DNA from 3 places in the Streptomyces graminofaciens genome. Region 3 is predicted to be linked to each of the others. Evidence: riboswitches for the same ligand, from Rfam matches in the RefSeq annotation. Region 3 holds a riboswitch; each other region holds the start of a gene.

Region 1 (2,253 bases), 4.8 Mb from region 3:
CGGTCGGCTCGACCCGACAGGCCTGCGCCTGCATGGCCTGCGCCCGCCCGATCTCGGCGCCCTCCCGCGTCACGAACGAATTGAGGGACATGTTCTGCGCCTTGAACGGCGCGACCCGCACCCCCTGCCGCACCAGCCACCGACAGATCCCCGCGGTGACCACACTCTTCCCGGCGTCAGAGGTGGTCCCGGCGACGAGCAGACCCCCACCGGTCATGAGGCACCCCCCGACCGCATCCGCTGTGCCGGGCGCCTCATGACCCGGTTCCGCAGCAACGCGCCACCCGCACTGACCCCCAACGCCAGCCAACTCACCCGCCGGGACAACCGAACGGCCCGCTCGATGTCCCCGACCACCACAGCCCGCCCCTCCCCATTCAGCACAGGCCGGTGCTCGACCCGCCCCCCGTACGACAACGTCCCACCCAGCCGCACCCCCAGCGCCCCCGCGAACGACGCCTCCACAGGCCCGGCGTTGGGACTCGGATGCTTCCGGGCATCGGCACGCCAGGCCCGTACGGCCCCACGGCGGTCACCCCCGGCGACGCCGGCGAGCACAGCGGTGAGCCGGGCCCCCGGCCACCCGGCGACGTCGTCCAGCCGAGCCGAAGCCCACCCGTACCGCCGATGGCGAGGCGACTTGTGCCCGACCATCGCATCGAGCGTGTTGACGGCCCGAAACCCGACGAGCCCAGGCACACCCCCCACGGCCCCCCACACCAACGCCCCCACCACCGCGTCGGAGGTGTTCTCGGCAACGGACTCGACGACGGCCCGGGCGATCCCGTCGGCGTCGAGCGCCTGCGGATCCCGCCCGCACAGATGGGGCAACCGCGCCCGGGCGGCCTCGACATCCCCCGTCTCCAGGGCATGCCCGATGGCCCGGGCCTCCCGCCCGAGGGAAGTCCCCCCGACGACGGCCCAGGTGGTGGCGGCGGTCAACGCGACGGAAGCGGTACGGGACGGCCGTGCCGCAGACGCGGCCAAGGCGCCCAACGCCACGGCGCCCCCCGCGCACACGGCGGTGTGCAGCGCCCCCCACCCCCGGTGGTCCCGCCACAACACCCGCTCCACGGCACCCGCGGCCCGCCCGAACGCGGCGACCGGATGCCCCCGGCGAGGATCGCCGAGCAGCAGGTCGCCGAGGAGGCCGGCGGCGGCGCCGTACGCGAAGACGCGATCGGCACGCATGCGGTCAGCCGATCGGGAGGTCGGGAAAGGGCCAGGTACTGAAGCTCGAACGGCAGCCGCGCATGGCGATATGTCCTCACTCAGGGTGTCCACGCCCTGGTTCGACGAGACCGACGGCGAGAGTTCCTGGCTCCCGGGAAGGTTCTTCCCCGGTGACAGTGGCGGGACCGCGCCGGACTCGCACCGGCTTCCTCTCCTGCCGTCGTACATGGCCCCGGCAGTCCACCACGCCCCCGGAAGACCCGTCAACTCGCCGTTGACCTGCGGCGTAGTGGTGTGCTGAGCCCCACATCGCTGAAATATCGTCAGGCGCCCGAATCTGCGGGAACGGCAGTACGAAAGCCGAGCGCCGACGAGCGGCATCGGGTCGTTCAACGCGGGGAGACGCGCCGGGTGTGGCCGGCCCTCCACCGCGCCCGCGCGGCGGAGGGACACGTTCTGGCGCGTGACTCGAAACGGGGGCGAAGGCCCCGTGCTCGTCCTGCCGGCCGCGGCCGGCAGGACCCACTGGGTCGTCGACGAGAGGGGCTCGAGGTGCTCCGGCTGGTGGTCGTAACCGCGATGCCGACGCAGACAAAAGCCCTCACGGTGATCGAATTCACCGTGAGGGCTTTGTGCCAGGTGCCGCAGGAGCGGCGTGGCGTCAGGCCATGATCAGATAGATCCCGTAGGCCACCGCCGCCGCGCACGCCGCGAAGCAGGCGTACGCCGCTGTCGTGGGGAGTGCCGCCGAGTTGCCGGCGGCCGTGGCGGTCTCACGCTTGGAGAGGCCGACGATGCCGAGGGTGAACAGGCCGACGAGGGCCACGGTCACCACGAGGCTGACTCCGAAGACGGAGCCGAGGGCTGCCCAGTCGATGTGCATGGTGATTCTTCCTCAGGGGGTCGCGGGAGTCGCGGGGCTCAGACGGCCGGTGTCGGCGCCGACGGGTTCGCCGGGGTCTCGGCGGCGGTGGCGGCCGCGGCGGTCGCCGGGGCCGGGATCGTGGCCGTGAGGTCCTCGGCGACCGTGCCGACCGGCGGCGGGGTGACGGCGGCGATCGCCGCGGTAACCACACCGGG
Region 2 (2,253 bases), 5.7 Mb from region 3:
CGACGGTCCGATCGAGCGCGGTGACAGCGGTTTCTCCTTGACGATCCCCCACCACGACCCGGCGGTCACCACAGCCGAGTTGGCCACAGCCGAGTTGGAGCGCTGGTACGCGCACATGACAGTGCACGCACTCGTCCTGGTCAACCTGGGCTTCGCGCTGGCCCTGATGGAAGCCGACATGTTCAGCTTCCTCAACAGCATCCTCGGCTTCTGCTCGAACTGCGCGATCGCCTGGGTCGTCACCGTCGCCACCGACATCGGCATCGGCATCGGCATCGGCATCGGCATCGGCATCGGCATCGGCATCGGCATCGGCATCAACAAGTACCTGCTGAAGCTCTCCCCGCTCCAGCCCGAGTTCCGCCGGGGCATGCTCCACGCCGTCAACCCGGTCGGAGTCGTGGCCTTCGTCGCCGCCTCCGGTCTGTCGATCGCCATGTACTTCCACGCACTGGGCGACACGCTCCAGCCTTACTCCCCCGTGGCCGCCGCCGTCATCGCGTTCGTCCTCACTCCGCTGATGGCCGTCGTCACCAAGGGCAGGTACTACCTGCGCCGCACCGACGACGGCATCGACGAGCCGCTGCTCGACTCGGCGGGCAACCCCAGCGCGACGACGTACGACTGCCATGTCTGCCACCAGCCCTACGAGCGCCCCGACCTGGCCGCCTGCCGGACCCACGACGCGATGGTCTGCTCGCTGTGCCTGAGCACGGACAAGGTCGGCGACCACGTGCTGCCCGCGCAGCCGTCGGCCGTCTGAGCCCCGGGGTCGGGCGGTGCGCAGAAGCCCCGCCGCCCGGCCCCACCTCTCCATGCCTCCTTGAGCACGGGAGCACGGCGGTCGGCCTACTCCTGTGCCGCGCGGGGCCGTTGGGGCGTGCGCCGGGGTTCGAGCCGTCCGGCGCCGTCCGCGCGCCCCTCGTTGCCGCTTGTCAGAGGCCTTGTGCGGGCACTACTGTCGCCACGCCTTGGTGAACGGGAAATCCGGTGTGATGCCGGTGCGGCCCTCGCCACTGTGATCGGGAAGTCCGGCTCCAGTCCTCACGGACAGCCACTGGGTCCTCGGACCCGGGAAGGCGGAGCATGGGCGGTGGTACCCGTCAGCCAGGAGACCGGCCAAGGCACGTCAACCATCCACGAGGTGCTGGAGAGGGTCTGCTGAGCCATGCACATAGCCGAGGGGTTTCTGCCGCCGGCGCACGCGATCGCCTGGAGTGTCGCATCCGCGCCGTTCGTCGTCCACGGAGTCCGTTCACTCACCCGTGAGGTCAGGGAGCACCCCGAGAGCACCCTGCTCCTCGGCGCGTCCGGTGCCTTCACGTTCGTCCTGTCCGCGCTGAAACTGCCGTCCGTGACCGGGAGCTGCTCGCACCCCACCGGCACGGGGCTCGGCGCCATCCTGTTCCGGCCACCCATCATGGCGGTCCTCGGCACCATCACCCTGCTCTTCCAGGCGCTGCTCCTCGCGCACGGCGGTCTGACCACGCTCGGCGCCAACGTCTTCTCGATGGCGATCGTCGGCCCCTGGGCCGGTTACGCGATCTACCGGCTGCTGCGGCGGTACGACGTGCCGCTGATGGTGGCGGTGTTCTTCGGCGCGTTCCTCGCCGACCTGGTCACCTACTGCGTCACCAGCGTGCAGTTGGCGCTCGCGTTCCCCGACCCGAGCAGCGGCTTCGTGGGCGCGCTCGGCAAGTTCGGCTCCATCTTCGCCGTCACCCAGCTCCCGCTCGCGGTGAGCGAGGGGCTCCTCACGGTGCTGGTGATGCGTCTGCTGGTGCAGTCGAGCAAGGGTGAACTGACCCGGCTCGGCGTGCTGCTGACCGGCAAGCAGAACCCGACAGGTAGCGAGGCGGTGGCCCGATGAGCCGGAACACGAAGATCAACGCCCTGCTGCTGCTCGTCGTGGCCGCGCTCGCCGTGCTGCCGCTGGCCCTCGGACTCGGCGACCACAAGAAGGAGCCGTTCACGGGCGCCGACGGCGAGGCCGAGACGGCGATCACCGAGATGGAGCCGGACTACAAGCCGTGGTTCTCGCCGTTGTACGAGCCGCCGTCGGGCGAGATCGAGTCGGCGCTGTTCTCCCTCCAGGCGGCACTGGGCGCGGGCGTCCTCGCCTACTACTTCGGTCTGCACCGGGGGCGGCGCCAGGGCGAGCAGCGGGCACTGGCACAGCGGGACGCCCAGGACCCGGCAGGCTCCGAGGCCGCCTCCGAGGAGTCCACGGCCGGGCGGGCCTGAGTCCTCGTG
Region 3 (2,253 bases):
GGTCGACCAACTCGGGAACGTCGGCCGGGGAGAACAGCGACCACTGCTCGTCGGCGTTCACCCGGCGCATGAACTCGTCCGGGATCCAGTGCGCCAGGTTCAGGTTGTGCGTACGCCGGGCGTCCTCACCCGTGTTGTCGCGCAGCTCCAGGAACTCCTCGATGTCGGAGTGCCAGGTCTCCAGGTAGACCGCGGCCGCGCCCTTGCGCCGCCCGCCCTGGTTCACCGCGGCGACCGAGGCGTCCAGCGTCTTCAGGAACGGCACGATGCCGTTGGAGTGCCCGTTGGTACCCCGGATCAGCGAACCGCGCGAGCGGATCCGGGAGTACGACAGCCCGATGCCGCCCGCGTGCTTCGAGAGACGGGCCACCTGGTGGTAGCGGTCGTAGATGGAGTCCAGCTCGTCCAGTGGGGAGTCGAGGAGGTAGCAGGACGACATCTGGGGGTGTCGCGTACCCGAGTTGAAGAGCGTCGGGGAGGAGGGGAGGTAGTCGAGGCGGCTCATGAGCCCGTAGAGCGCGGCGACTTCGTCGACGGAACGAGCGGTGTCGTCCTCGGCGAGGCCGCTCGCCACCCGCAGCATGAAGTGCTGGGGCGTCTCGACGACCTTGCGGGTGATCGGGTGCCGGAGCAGATAGCGGCTGTGCAGCGTGCGCAGGCCGAAGTAGCCGAAGCGGTCGTCGCCGGCCGGGTCGACGAGCGCGTCGAGGCGCTCGGCGTGGACGCGTACGAACTCCGCCGTGCGGTCGGCGACGAGGCCCTCACGGTGCCCCACGACGATGGACTGCGTGAACGTCGTGACGCCCTGCGAGGCGGCCTCGGCGCGGACGCTGACGGCCAACAGCCGGGCGGCCAGCTTGGAGTAGGCGGGGTCCTCGGAGATGAGGCCGGCGGCCGCCTCCGTGGCCAGCTCGCGCAGCTCCGCCTCGTCCGCCCGCGCGGACCGGCCGCGCAGCGCGGCGGCGGCGACCCGGCCGGGGTCGGCGTCGGGGAGGTCGGCGGTCAGCTCGGTCAGGGTCCGCAGCAACGCGGTACCGGGACCGTCGGTCTCCGTCACCGGGGCGGCCGAAGCCGGGGCAACTGAAGCCGGGTCGGCTGGCGCGATGGTCACGTGGGGCTCTCCCTCGCTCGGCAGTGGACCTGGTGAAGGGCAGGCGGCAGCACACGAGCGCACGGGGGCGTCGCGTCCACCGGCCCACTCCACGAGGCCCGGACGTCAGGGCACCCGGACCGGTCGGCCGGGCGCGCTGTCGGCAGGTCCTCGGACTGAACAGGCGTGCAAATACACGCAAGTACACCGTTGCGGGACAGTTCCGGATTCGCGCCGGATTCCCCTGCGGCGACAGCGAGCATGAGCATACATCTTGTGTCGGGCTGCGGGGTCACCCCCAGATGTTGTGTCACGTCGACTTCGGAGCGTGTCAGAGCGTCAACTCATAGGTGAGGAGCATGATGTCGTCGAGGTGTGGAACGGGGTTCCAGTCGCGCTCGGGTGTACGAGTGAAGCCCAGACGTTCGTAGATGCGATGGGCGGTGCGCATGGTCCGCTGGGTCGACAGCACGAGGCGTACGCAGCCCTCCACGGCCCGGGCGCGCTCGACGCAGGTACGCACCAGAGCCTCGCCGATGCCTCGACCGCGCATCTCCGGGGCGACCGCGAGCATACGTATTTCGGCCTCTCCCGCACGGGCGATGTCGGCCATGGGGCCACCGGCCGGGACGAAGGTCACACCGCCGAGCACCCGACCGTCCGCCACGGCGACGAGCACCTCGGCCGCGGCGGCCCGCTTGGCCACGTCACGCAGCTCGCCGAGGTACTCGTCGCTCTCTCCGAAGTCCAGCAGTCCGTCGCCCAGGTAGGCCTGAGCGGTGATCTCGCCGAGGGTGGCGTACTCGTCGGCAGCCACCTGCCTGATCGTGATGTCCATGCGTCGCAGTGTGCAGCAGCGGACGCGGATGGGGCCCGGCGTTTTCCACAGGGGCGAGGGATAGTCCTATGAGCAGATCGCTAGAGGGTGGTGGCCGCCATCAGACGGTGGCAGGCCACTGCGGAAGCGTCGCCACGAAGTCCTTGGAGAAGTCGCGGGTGCCGGGGCCCAGGGCGACGCGGCCGGTGGCGCGCAGGCGGGCGGTCAGGGCGGGGGACTCGGAGTAGTAGACCCGCCGGGCTTCCGCGGGTACGAACACGGTCTGACCGCGGGTGAGTTCGCTGGCGCACTCGACGACCACGGCCCCCTCGGCGGCGCTCACGAA

The links. Region 3 has a riboswitch for cobalamin ahead of SGFS_RS21345 (ribonucleoside-diphosphate reductase subunit alpha). Riboswitches for the same ligand answer to the same signal wherever they lie in the genome.
Region 1: it holds a riboswitch for cobalamin, as region 3 does, so the genes downstream of both, SGFS_RS43220 (cobalamin biosynthesis protein) here and SGFS_RS21345 (ribonucleoside-diphosphate reductase subunit alpha) in region 3, are expected to answer to the same signal.
Region 2: it holds a riboswitch for cobalamin, as region 3 does, so the genes downstream of both, SGFS_RS47235 (energy-coupling factor ABC transporter permease) here and SGFS_RS21345 (ribonucleoside-diphosphate reductase subunit alpha) in region 3, are expected to answer to the same signal.

The regions. Positions count from the first base shown of each region.
Region 1 covers NZ_AP018448.1:9,821,257-9,823,509, forward strand. Annotated here, with positions in the region: gene SGFS_RS43215 (cobyric acid synthase) at 1-217, opposite strand, end outside; gene SGFS_RS43220 (cobalamin biosynthesis protein) at 214-1,191, opposite strand; cobalamin riboswitch at 1,290-1,410, opposite strand; gene SGFS_RS43225 (hypothetical protein) at 1,835-2,056, opposite strand; gene SGFS_RS43230 (inorganic phosphate transporter) at 2,095-2,253, opposite strand, start outside.
Region 2 covers NZ_AP018448.1:10,706,117-10,708,369, reverse strand. Annotated here, with positions in the region: partial or broken gene SGFS_RS47245 (hypothetical protein) at 1-7, shown strand, start outside; partial or broken gene SGFS_RS47240 (allantoin permease) at 134-763, shown strand; cobalamin riboswitch at 956-1,138, shown strand; gene SGFS_RS47235 (energy-coupling factor ABC transporter permease) at 1,169-1,870, shown strand; gene SGFS_RS47230 (energy-coupling factor ABC transporter substrate-binding protein) at 1,867-2,244, shown strand; gene cbiQ (cobalt ECF transporter T component CbiQ) at 2,251-2,253, shown strand, end outside.
Region 3 covers NZ_AP018448.1:5,029,872-5,032,124, reverse strand. Annotated here, with positions in the region: gene SGFS_RS21345 (ribonucleoside-diphosphate reductase subunit alpha) at 1-1,111, opposite strand, end outside; cobalamin riboswitch at 1,236-1,359, opposite strand; gene SGFS_RS21340 (GNAT family N-acetyltransferase) at 1,422-1,928, opposite strand; gene SGFS_RS21335 (nucleoside hydrolase) at 2,029-2,253, opposite strand, start outside.